4 regions of the Lysinibacillus sp. UGB7 genome follow, and region 1 is predicted to be linked to each of the others. Evidence: riboswitches for the same ligand, from Rfam matches in the RefSeq annotation. Region 1 holds a riboswitch; each other region holds the start of a gene.
The links. A riboswitch is a leader RNA that binds a small molecule or an ion and turns the genes downstream of it on or off. The one in region 1 is predicted to bind cobalamin.
Positions count from the first base shown of each region.

Region 2: it holds a riboswitch for cobalamin, as region 1 does, so the genes downstream of both, ACOMCU_RS15230 (hypothetical protein) here and metE (5-methyltetrahydropteroyltriglutamate--homocysteine S-methyltransferase) in region 1, are expected to answer to the same signal.
Region 3: it holds a riboswitch for cobalamin, as region 1 does, so the genes downstream of both, cobT (nicotinate-nucleotide--dimethylbenzimidazole phosphoribosyltransferase) here and metE (5-methyltetrahydropteroyltriglutamate--homocysteine S-methyltransferase) in region 1, are expected to answer to the same signal.
Region 4: it holds a riboswitch for cobalamin, as region 1 does, so the genes downstream of both, ACOMCU_RS23415 (FecCD family ABC transporter permease) here and metE (5-methyltetrahydropteroyltriglutamate--homocysteine S-methyltransferase) in region 1, are expected to answer to the same signal.

Region 1 is NZ_JBMGUV010000038.1:3,667-6,807, forward strand. It holds gene metE (5-methyltetrahydropteroyltriglutamate--homocysteine S-methyltransferase) at 1-1,219, opposite strand, end outside; cobalamin riboswitch at 1,401-1,578, opposite strand; gene ACOMCU_RS23645 (VOC family protein) at 1,844-2,206, shown strand; gene ACOMCU_RS23650 (C40 family peptidase) at 2,767-3,141, shown strand, end outside.
Region 2 is NZ_JBMGUV010000016.1:11,870-15,010, forward strand. It holds gene ACOMCU_RS15220 (hypothetical protein) at 1-133, shown strand, start outside; gene ACOMCU_RS15225 (glutathione peroxidase) at 231-776, shown strand; cobalamin riboswitch at 930-1,150, shown strand; gene ACOMCU_RS15230 (hypothetical protein) at 1,325-1,867, shown strand; gene ACOMCU_RS15235 (ABC transporter substrate-binding protein) at 1,869-2,822, shown strand.
Region 3 is NZ_JBMGUV010000040.1:25,621-28,761, reverse strand. It holds gene ACOMCU_RS24210 (trimeric intracellular cation channel family protein) at 193-798, shown strand; gene cobT (nicotinate-nucleotide--dimethylbenzimidazole phosphoribosyltransferase) at 972-2,027, opposite strand; cobalamin riboswitch at 2,177-2,353, opposite strand; gene ACOMCU_RS24200 (rhodanese-like domain-containing protein) at 3,040-3,141, opposite strand, start outside.
Region 4 is NZ_JBMGUV010000037.1:800-3,940, forward strand. It holds gene ACOMCU_RS23400 (YdhK family protein) at 1-167, opposite strand, end outside; partial or broken gene ACOMCU_RS23405 (transposase) at 348-592, opposite strand; gene ACOMCU_RS23410 (biotin transporter BioY) at 802-1,398, opposite strand; cobalamin riboswitch at 1,589-1,780, shown strand; gene ACOMCU_RS23415 (FecCD family ABC transporter permease) at 1,932-2,999, shown strand; gene ACOMCU_RS23420 (ABC transporter ATP-binding protein) at 3,005-3,141, shown strand, end outside.

The DNA.
Region 1 (3,141 bases):
GCGAGGACACAGCTTGGACAGCCTTTTGAATCGCACTATTATTACGTACTGGATGATTTTTTAAAGCTTCAATCGCCTTCATGCTCTCTGAAATTGTTTGATTCGTGGCATGATTTTTTTCCTTTAAATATTTTGTCACTTCCGTAATTTCTAGTAATTTCTCATCGGCAAAGGCAAGTGCATTTTTTACAACGGGTTCAAGCTTTGTCTCAAGTGCCGTAGTGATAGGCACATGCTGTAAGCTACAAGAGGACTGAATCCACAAATCCTTGACATGGCTCAGCTGTTCAATCGCCTTTACTGTTGTGCTAACCTCTGCTAAATTTGCCCGCCAAATATCCCGACCATTAATAACACCTACAGCTAAAACTTTATCCTGCGGGAAACCATATTGACGCAGTGCCTCCATATTATTATCGTAGCCATGTACAAAGTCTAAACCAATCCCTTTGACAGGAAGCGCTACTATATCTTCATATGCGGATAACGATTCAAAATAAGTTTGTAGCATAATATTTGCACCTGGTACAGATGCGGTTAATTGTGTATAAATTTCCTGAACGAGCATTATCTCAGCATCATCTAGTGTTGTGACAAGTGATGGTTCTTCTAATTGAATCCAATCGGCGCCAGCATCTATTAGCTCTTGGATAACCTGCGTATAAAGTGGTAGTAGTGCTAAAATAAATGAAGCCTCTGTAATTTTGTCATAGCCCTTTGTCAGCTTACAAAATGTATACGGCCCAATCAGCGTTGGCTTCGCTGTAATGCCAAACGCTTCTTTCGCTTCTAAGAAAGCAGCGAGAATTTTATTTTCTGTCAGCTGTAATGTTTGTCCCTCGAATTCAGGCACAATGTAATGATAGTTCGTATTAAACCATTTCGTCATTTCACACGCTACTGCGTGATCGTTACCACGAGCCGCACTGTAATAGGTTTGTAAATCTACTTCAGCCCCTTGCCAGTTAAAGCGTTTGGGTACTAAACCAAACATCATCGCGGTATCGAGCATCCTATCATAATAGGTGAAATCGCCTACGCTTACGATATCTAAGCCAGCACGAAGCTGCTTGTCGATTCGCCCTAAGCGAATTTCCTTTAATTTCTGTAAAAAGTTCTCCTCTGAAAGCTCATTTCTCCAAAATGCCTCTAATGTTTTTTTCCATTCGCGGTCTTCCCCAATATATGGGTAACCAATTGCTGTAGTTGTATATGTCATGTCTCTCTCTCCTTTTGTAAAATAAAAAAAGCCATTGTCCTATTCGGAAAATGGTTTATTGTAGGTCGAAATTAACTAGAACGAAACGATACGAAATTCATCCTAACATCGTACTATTTCTTTCGTTTTCGCACAGTGCCGATACGGTCACATCTCACCACCTATTTCCACGTAGGTTATTTGGTGTGTACTAGATATTGGCAGGTCTCCTGGCTTCTCATCCACACCTCACAGCCTTCCCAGTTCCCCAGTGGCATTTGTGATTTGCTCCGATTTACAGTTGCGGGACAGCGTCGGATTCTCACCGACTTCCCTTTTAAGCCAAACTTTCATTTGGCACCAATTCTTACACAATATTCAATTATGCTCTAACTATAGCATATATTTTTCAGAAAAGTAGAATTATTTCGGTAGTGGTGTTGTTCCTATCCATCAGTTCGGGAAGTCTATCCGTCAGTTTGGTGAGTCTATCCGTCTCTTCGAGTAGTCTATCCGTCACTTCGCTTGTTCTATCCGTCACTTCGAGTAGTTTATCCGCCACCCCGGTAAAATCAGCTTCTAAAAGAGGGATATTCGGAAGTTAGTAGAAGTAGGTATGGAAACTAAGACAAAGGGGGGATATAAATGATTATCGGATTACATCACGCACAAATAACGATTCCAAAAGGTACTGAGGAGGATGGTAAACATTTTTATTGCACCGTATTAGGTTTAAAAGAAATTGAAAAACCAGATTCACTTAAAGGACGTGGCGGATTCTGGTTACAAGTTGGCACTATAGAGGTGCATGTAGGAACAGAGGATGGATTTGATAGATTCACGACAAAAGCCCATATCGCCTACCAGGTTGAAGATCTGTCCTATTGGCAAAAATTATTGGTGGAACATCAAATCGACATAATTGATGCGGTTCCAATACCCAATTTTAAACGTTTTGAGTTTAGAGATCCTTTCGAGAATCGAGTAGAAATGATTCAAGCAATGTAAACCAATGATGTGATATCTAAAAAGCAGCCATCAATCATTGACGGCTGCTTCAATTGACATTATAAATTGCAGTACCTCAAATTGTTCTTCGATGCCCCGTCAGTTCGGCGAGTCTATCCGTCACTTCGAGTAGTTTATCCGTCACTTCGGCAATTTTATCCACCACTCTGCCCGTCCTATCCGTCACTTCACCCGTTTTATCCACCACTCCCTAAAACCATCTAATTTATGGGCTGTAATATATTTAAAGTAATCGACTTCAGGCACTATACAAGGCCGAGTTTCACTGACATGGAGCGATTTGCCTTGATAGACCAACTTGTAGGATTCACTAACAACATAGGCACCTATTTCAGCTAATAATACAGTAACTGAAACAATTGTAATGAAACTGTAAATTCCTACGATAAAGCCTTTTATATCAAGCTTTAAGGCCTAGTCAATGCTGCGCGTGGAAACATTTACCTAGAAGAACCGCTACTTTTTCATGCTACGATTATTCCAATCACTAGCCAACAGTATTATTCCAATCGCTAGTATTACAGGAGGTAACACACAGCATGAAAAAACAATTTTTAACAACTACATTAGCATTAACATTAGGTTTTAGCTCATTGGGCATGGTTCCAGCTACTATGCATCCAATAGAAGTAGAGGCCGCAACTACAAATGCACAAAAAAACGCACAAGCCGTTGCAACGAAAGCGGACCAACTAATTCAAACAGGGAAAAGCTTAATAGGAAAGGCTACATACAGCAATACAGAATACAAGCCTACATATCCTTACAAATTTTCTTGTGCTTCATTTTTAATGTACATTTTCGAGAAGAACGGTGTAGATCTAGGCACGTATAATGAAAATTATATGATTCAACAAGGGACATATGTTGCGAGAAATCAATTACAAAAAGGGGATCTACTATTCTTTAAGAGT
Region 2 (3,141 bases), on a different contig from region 1:
TGATATTATTGTATCCTTTAAAAAGTTGTTTGATGCCACAAGCGACAAGAAGCTATTGGAAATTGCACAGAGATTAATTGAAGAAGAGCAAGATGCAAAATATAAAAAGAAATATAAGACAGCCATTCGTTAAACAAGCGTAATGGCTATTTTTTTATGTTAAACCTCTTTTATTGGAGAAAATAGGGTTTATTGCTATAATCATAAAAAATATAAAAGGGGTTTAAAAAATGAGTATTTATAATTATTTAGTGAAAAAGCCAAATGGTGAAATTTTATCAATGGAAACCTATCGTGGAAAGCCTATGCTAATTGTCAACACAGCAAACCAATGTCGTTTTACCTATCAGCTTGAGGATTTGCAAAAAATGTATGAAAAATATGGCGAGAATAATTTCGTTGTTTTAGGTTTTCCTTGTGATCAATTTGACAATCAAAATCCTGAAGATGGCGAGGAAACAACACAACTTTGCAAGATTAACTACGGTGTGACGTTCCCAATTTTTGAATTAGTGCAAGTAAACGGTGAGACGACACATCCGTTATTCAATTATTTAAAACATGAAGTGGGTTTTCGCGAATTTGGGAAGGCAAATATGCAAGAAAAAATGTTGGCGCAAGCTATTTTCCAAATAGCACCTAGTTTTTTAGATGGTCGTAATATTCGCTGGAACTTTACAAAGTTCTTAGTAGATGGCAATGGTAAAACGATTGCGCGCTTTGAACCGACTGATTCACAACTAGATATTGAACAAGTTATCGAAAAAATATTATAGTCAGTAATTATTATAGAATTTTCAGGGGAGAACTACAAATAGCTAATCGTTATGTGGAAATAGTGCTAGGTTCTGTATGTTTTTGAGCGAGTTTTCTGCAATTTCGCAACTACTTTTTCATCACAATCTATGATAAACTGCTTTACAAGTGAATAATTCTTGCAGAATAAGGGTGCTAGTCCATAGCATAATCGGGAATTCGGTGTAAAACCGGAGCTGTTTCCGCAACTGTAAGTGCAGAAAAAATCATAAAAATAAGCCACTGTCGAAGATTCATAACTTTAGTAGATGGGAAGGTTATTATGATAACATAGCTACATACAAGGTAGTGAACTGTACAAGCCAGGAGACCGATCTTTATTTGAGCGTATAAGTACTCTTCGGAAGTTAGGAGGATATGCGGCAAATACATAGGCAATGTCGTGTCACAGCGACGCTACTTATGCATTTTCGTCGTTCCACTATTAATGGGGGAGGGCGTTTTTTTTATGCACGTTTAGCTCAAATCCAGTAGGAATATTTTCACGAAAGAAAGTGGGGTTTCAGGATTGAAAAAAGATGCGCGTTATTCATGTTATCCGTTTATGCGTGAAAAAGTATCGACGGTCGATTATGAGATTCGAACAGATAGCCTAACAACGCATGTGGGCGTAGCCTTGGCTGCTGTAAAGAAAGAAACAGTTGAGGTTGTTGCGGTCGATTTGATGGCAATTTTGCCAATGGCTTATCATGTGAATGGTTCAGTACGTGGCAAATTAGCTGTAACTGATGGAGATTTAGCATGGCTGAGCGATCGTTATGATTTTTACGTTGAACATGTTAGAGATGAAATTCAAAACTTTGTTTTACCACAAGGGACGGAGGCTGCCGCTGCACTTCATCTATGTCGAAGTGAAGCAAAAAAATCATACCGTGCCTTGCACAAAGTGTCAGAGGAGCGAGAAGTACCAGCCATTCTTTTCGATTATTTAGGATTACTGGCCAATGTATTTTTCGTTATGGCTGTATACATGAATCAACAGGCAGGAATTGCTGAAATTCCGTTTATAAGTAAATCATACCCAATGAAAAAGAAAAAGGAGATTGAGTGAAGTGAAGAAATTCGTTAATTTTCAATGGCTTTCGATTTTAATGTTAGCGCTTGTCCTAGTAGGTTGCGGTACAACTGATGAAGCGAAAAGTGGGGACACATCGAAGGAAGTAAATACAGCTGAAGAAACAGGCTATAAAGTGACAGATGATCGTGGTGTAGAAGTGACATTTGATGCTGTACCAAAAACTATTGTGTCTTTACAGCCAAGCAATACAGAAATTTTATTTGCATTAGGTGCGGGTGATAAAATCGTAGGCGCTACAGAATATGATACATATCCAGCAGAAGCACAGAACATTGAACGTGTTTCAGATTCTATGACGTTTAATAGCGAGCGCATTGTGTCATTAAAACCGGATGTGGTGATTGCTTACACTACTGATGGTAAAGTTGATGCGTTAAAAGGACTTGAAGATGCAGGTGTGAAAGTATTTGTTATTAAATCAGCAGCTTCATTTGAAGATGTTTATGGAGATATTGAACAAATTGCTACTGTCATGGGTGTTGAGGATAAAGGTGATCAACTAAATGAAGACATCAAGGCTAAAATAGCTGATGTTCAAGCAAAAGTAAAAGATGTAGAAAAACAAAAAAATGTTTACTTGGAAATTAGTCCGAAGCCAGAGATTTATACAGCAGGTTCAGGTACATTCCAACAAGAAATTTTAAATGCGGCTAAAGTGAACAATGTATTTGCTGACAAAAAGGATTGGGTAAAGGTTTCTGAGGAAAACGTCATTGCTAAAAACCCTGAAGTCATTCTAACAACTGTAAATTACGGCGAAGACCCTGTGGCAGAAATCATTGCACGCAATGGTTGGAATACGATTACAGCCATTCAAAACAAAGTTGTGTTTTATATAGATGCTGATATATCCAGTCGACCTGGTCCACGTATCGGCGAAGCGGTTGAGCTAGTAGCCAAAGTTGTCTATCCTGAGTTATTTCAATAATTGAAGACTTTTTAAAGCCGTCCCATAAGTTAGGACGGCTTTTTGATATGTTATGAATCATACCCCGCCCCAATTACATCAGGAAATGACGAGAAGCGCTCGGGTAAAGGCGAGAACTGCTCAGGTTCAGCAGCGCACCGATCGGCTGGCGTGCACACAGCATTTACTTTTAGAAGCCGTTTTTACGTACGCATAGATGTTTAGTGATTCTGAAAAGGCATTGCTGTGTGCAGAAATGCATTAGTGTGAAAATTGGTATTATCCTTATTGGTTCTATAGAATAGAGGATAAGGTGATTGCTAATATAAGGGAGGCGTAG
Region 3 (3,141 bases), on a different contig from region 1:
ATTTGTAAGCCTACCTGCAAAACTTGCCTATTGTTTCTAAAGGCAAGATGCGCTAAGCTAATGTGCGAACTTGTTTCATAAAAAGTGTTTAACTACTGAATTTGGCTGCAAAATTCATAGATTCTGTAGCATTTGACAGGAGTCTTTACCTTTATTGCTAAAGTTTATTATATGTTAGAAGGGGTGAAAGGGATGGCTTGGGAGGTTTTTAGTATCATTGGGACAATTGCCTTCGCTATTTCCGGGGCAATAATTGCGATGGAGGAAGAATACGATTTATTCGGCGTCTATATACTTGGTATTGTTACAGCATTTGGTGGGGGTGCCATTCGAAATTTACTTATTGGCTTGCCTGTGACAACACTGTGGGGACAGGATATGATGTTTCAAATTGCCTTAGCGGCGATTACAATATTTTTCATATTTCCGCACCATCTTATTCAGCATTGGCATCGCTGGGGCAACTTCACAGATGCCATCGGCTTGTCGGCATTTGCGATTCAAGGCGCACTATATGCTGTCAAACTCGACATGCCCATTAGTGCAGTCATCGTTGCCGCTGTGTTAACCGGTTCAGGTGGTGGGATTGTTCGTGATATGTTAGCTAGACGTAAGCCACTCGTACTTCGCGATGAAATCTACGGGGTATGGGCAGCACTTGCGGGACTTATTATTGGACTCGAATTATTATCGGGGGATATCTTTTTATATGTATTATTTGGTGTGATTACCGTTTTACGTATTCTTTCTTATATGAAGAAATGGCGCTTGCCTTTGCGGAAGTTGAATCGGGCATAGTCAAGCTTCTTTCTCATTAAATAACAACAAGCCCAAAAAGTTGTGACTATTATTTGGGCTTGTTTTCCTATACTTTCTTAAAAACACAACGTATAACATAAGCTCTATGCTTGTTGAAAATGGGACTACTCTTACAAGCACTTGCTGTATCTCTTTCTTTTGAAAAACTAAAATTACTTTTCTAACAGCATCATAGATTCCTCTAATGTAGCCATGTTTTTCATCATGGAGCAAGCTGCATCCAAAATAGGTAACGCCAATGCTGCACCTGAGCCTTCTCCCAAGCGCATATTCATATGTAGCATCGGTTCAACTCCAAGCAATTCGGCTGCAATTTTTGCCCCTGGTTCTTCGGAGGTATGAGAAGGGATGATATAGTCTTTTACTTTTGGTTCAAGTTCGTAGGCAATCAGGGCAGCAATAGTAGAAATAAAGCCATCAATGACCACAGGTATACGATTTGCAGCGGCTGCAAGGACGACGCCAGCCATTGCGCCTATTTCTAAACCACCAACTTTTGCAAGAATATCAATAACATCATTGCGATTTGGTTTGTTTAAGGCGATGGCATTTTGAATGACCGCTATTTTATGCTCAATCCCACCTGCTCCAACGCCTGCACCGAAACCTGTCACTTCAAGCGGATTACACGCATGCAGAACCGATAAGATTGCAGCACTCGGTGTTGTATTACCAATTCCCATTTCACCTGTCCCGAGTAGATTTGCTCCACTTCTTATTTCCCCCGTAGCTACTTCAATTCCTACTTCAATAGATTGAATGGCTTGTTCCCTTGTCATGGCAGGGCCTTTTGCCATATTATCCGTCCCATATTTAATTTTTTTCATGATGACACCCGCATCAAGTGGGATATCTTCTTTTACGCCAACGTCTACTGTGACAATTTTTGCATTTGTAATTTTTGCGATAGCACAAACACCTGTTAAGCCTTTAGGAAAATTTAATGTTTGAAAGACCGTCACATTTTGTGGGTTTGACGTCACCCCCTCATCACAAACGCCGTGATCTGCCGCACAGACAATAATGGCTTTATTATCAATCTGTGGCAATAAATTTCCCGTAATACCTGATAGCTGCACAGCAAGAGACTCCAGTTTACCTAAGCTCCCAGGTGGCTTGCTAAGGGCATCTATTCGTTCTCTCGCTGTCCACATCATCTTGTTGTCAACATGTTGAATGTTTTGAATCGTTTGTTGTAATAATTGCATGAAAATTTCCCCTTTCCTGTTTGCCCTATTACTAAGTGGAATAACAAGCAGGTTTACATTTATATCCCCTTGTTTGAATAAAGAAAAAAACAAAAAGCCTGTAGTTTATTCATAACAAATAAACTACAGACTTTTCCATCGTCTATATAATAATCCGAAGTCAATTAGGCAGGTCTCCTGGCTCAAGTTCAACATTTCATAGAACCTTCCCAGACCATGCTAGTGGTATTCTCTATGAAACTCCCTTTTACAGTGGTGGGACCGCTAAAGTTTTTCACTTTATTCCCTATTCTCCCGCAATGGGCACCTAATACTTGTATGCAACTACTTTAAATCTACGACAAAGTAGTTTTTGTGTCAATTATTTAAATGTTTGCTAGATGAATCAATGTCATCATTCACTTTCATATCAATAAAGGCGAATATTATGAAAGAAAATAAAGTAATTGTTCCTATCACATAGGTATATTCCGCTACAGGCGGACACTTTCCGCGGGCAAGCACCGAGCCGCTTCCTTCGTTACGCTCAGTCTAGGGTCTCGGTTTGCTTGCTTTTTCCCGCTGGAGTCGCCGCCTTACGCTCCTACCAAAATGTTCGTGTTTCTTTTTATGAAAACTATTTACGAAATTAATTCAAATGATAGTCATAAAAAATTTAGTCAATTGAACGAACGTGAGAACGTATCCGACATAAGTAAAATTGATACAATCGAGAATTCAAATAATGAAGTGGACCCCATCGTGATGTTACTTTTTACTTTATAAAATGGACTATGAATCCACTGTTGGGTATCTGCTTAGTGTGCGTGTGGCGCTCTTTTGGGATGAATGGTGCTACTACACATTTTTTAGCGTGATACATCCTACTTTACTTTTATTACCTTCTCAGGGGAGGTCGAACATAAGATTAGTATCTCTAAAAATTGAAGAAAATAATACTTTAGATTTCCACCGACTAATTTGTATAAGATAAACACAAAACCCTCGCTTAAACGAGGGTTCCAATCAACACTTATTTAAATTCTAACTCACCATCATAAGCAAGCATGCCACCCTCAAGGTTTGTTACGTTAAAGCCTCGATCTTCTAGAAATGCGCAGGCATTTGCAGATCT
Region 4 (3,141 bases), on a different contig from region 1:
GGTATTTCACCTGAACTGGAATGATTCATCGAAGAATGGTCCATTTCACTTTGTTGTTCAGCCTTGCTTTCTTTTTTTGTATCGGCTGTATTTTCTGAGCACGCGGATAATACCAGAACGGCAACTACCGTCAGTAAGCCTACACGCCATTTTTTTTGTAGTTTCAAAGCCAATTCCTCCTTCTTCATTTGCCGTAAATGTAGCAAATAAATGTGCAGAAATTATGGATGAAGACTGCATATCATATCTATTTTATAAATAGTAAAGTTCCACTCTAGAGTGGAGTTTCAGATTGACGACAAAAGGTATTCGGAATGATCACATTCCGAATACCTTTTGAAGCTTTATCAGAAATAGTAGTTACAAATAGCCACTATTAACGACAGTATTACGCTACGTTTAACCAACTTCTGCCACTTTAGAACTTTGCTATGACCATAAACTAGCTTCTTCAAATCCATAGCAGTAAAAGTAAGTACCGCCTGCATGGACAATTTTTTAATCCTTCGAAAGGTTGTCCAACGCATACCATACTTTTCTTCGCATCCGCACATACGCGTTCAATCGTCTCTTTACATCGTGCATAGATTTGTTACTTGTCACTTTGTTGAAATAAATGATGGACTGAAGCCATGCCCGCGAAAAGCGTCCGCCGTAGCGAAAATCAACGGGTTCTTATAGAAACTTCTATTTTTTAAAAAATAAGACTTACTGTAAAAACTCAACTTTGAGTATGTCTATAGTCTGAAACTCCACTCTCTAAAGTTATTGAGTGGAGTTTTTATCAAAATAGGTTTCGTATTATTTCACCGCAATAATTTTCAGCACTTTTTCCACACGATATGCGAAAATACCAGCGAATACGGCTAAGATAATATCCTTTGGCAATGGTGGCATCATCCAAAGCCATGCCATTTTATAGGTGAATCCTTCAGGTGCACTAGCCCATAGTTTATAAGCAAAATACATCCAGTTTGTACCAAGTAAATAATTAATGGTCATTGCACTTAGTGCGGCTATGACATAGCTTTTTTTCGTAGCACTTTTTTCTATTATAAGCCCTGCGATAAAGGCTGCTAAAATAAAAGTTACGATAAAGCCGAATGTCGGGCTTAAAATTTGTCCAAAACCCCCTCCGAAACGAGCAAATACAGGTGCCCCTGCTAAACCGATACACATATAGACGGTACAGGCGAGCGCTCCTTTTCTACTACCAAGAATAAGTCCTGCTAAAATAGCAAAAAACGTCTGTAATGTGATAGGCACGCTTCCAACTACCATGAAAGGTGCAAAGGAAGTAATATTTGCACCAATCATCATCAATGTAGAAAATAAGCCAATGTAGGCCAGGTCGACTGTTCTTAATTTATGATGTCCATGTTCAGCTACTGTTGTCATAATATCTCCTCTTTTTAGTAAAGTTGTTAGTGATATTTTAAGAAAATAAAAACTTTGTGTCAACTTTATAAATAAATTAAGTTAACGTAAAATTCCCTGTTTAGCGAGGAGATACATGGTTTAGATATGGTAAAAAGATAAAATATGTATAGACTACTATAATTATGTATGTTAGAATCGTCATAATTTTAATATTTCAGATACTATTGGTGTGATGCCTTTTAAAGCGTCACTTAAAAGGGAAATCGGTGTAAATCCGGTGCTGTCCCGCAACTGTAACGAGGAATTCTATGATATATAAGCCACTGTTTTTTAAATGGGAAGGCTGTCATAGCAATGATGAATCGAAGCCAGGAGACCTGCCAATTAGTTGTTACCTGTAATGCCCACGAGGATGCAAGCAATTACGGACAATTGAAGGATACATTTCTTACTTTTGTTTATTCGAGGGTATTTCTATGCAAATTTTTTGCGTAGAATACCTTTTTTTATTGCTTCACATCTATCATTTTTGACTAGGAGTTAATAAACAGATGAAGAAACAGTACCTGTTCCCAAAGAATAAATTTATCTTACTTTCTATCCTGCTTCTCCTATTGCTATTCATTTCAATTACTTTCGCCATCATGATTGGTTCCGTTTCTATAACACCGTTGTATGTTTGGAAAGTTATCCTTTCAAAAATTCCACTTGTCCAAAATTGGATAGAGCAAGATTGGAGTCGCTCACAAGAAATTATTATTTGGCAAATTCGTGTGCCACGTGTTTTACTTGCCGCAATCGTTGGGGGAGGATTAGCTATTGCTGGTGCTGCCATCCAAGCACTCGTTCGTAATTCAATTGCGGATCCGTATATTTTAGGGGTTTCATCTGGTGCAACAGTTGGGGCTACGGCGGTCATAATTTTAGGCGCCTTTTCATTTTTAGGCATATACGCACTTTCTATCGCTGCGTTTTTAGGCTCTTTACTAGCGATTGTATTAGTGTTTTTCTTATCACGTGTAGGTGGGCGAATTTCTATCTTTCGCTTGTTACTAGCAGGAATGGCCGTATCATTTATTTTATCAGCCACTTCGAATTTTATATTAATGATGTCGAAGCAAGAGGGTGGCATGAAAGCAGTAATGTACTGGATGCTAGGGAGTCTAGCAGGTGCTAAATGGAATAATCTACTCATCCCAACAATTATTTTTGTCGTTGTCTTTGCCTTGCTTTGGCTCCATTATCGGAATTTGAATTTGCTTCTACTTGGAGAAGAGGCAGCAGTAACATTAGGTGTTAATCTACAACAATTCCGAATACAACTTGTTGTTCTTGTATCTCTACTTACAGGCGTACTTGTTGCTGTAAGTGGCTCGATTGGGTTTGTTGGCTTGATTATTCCACATATTGTCCGGTTAATTATAGGTTCAAATTATAAATATGTTATCCCCATTAGTGCTTTATTAGGAGCGATTTTCTTAGTTTGGGCAGATGCGCTTGCACGAATACTAATTGCGCCAGAGGAAATGCCAATTGGTATTATTACTGCATTTTGTGGAGGGCCATTTTTCATTTGGTTACTGCGTCGTAACAATTATTCTTTCGGTGAAGGAGACTAAAACATATGACATTAGAAGCGAAACAAGTATCATTCTCCATTCATGATCAGCGTATTTTACATGAGGTGAGCATTCAAATAAAAGAAAAGCAATTTGTCGGCTTAATTGGTCCCAATGGCAGTGGAAAATCAACACTTTTAAA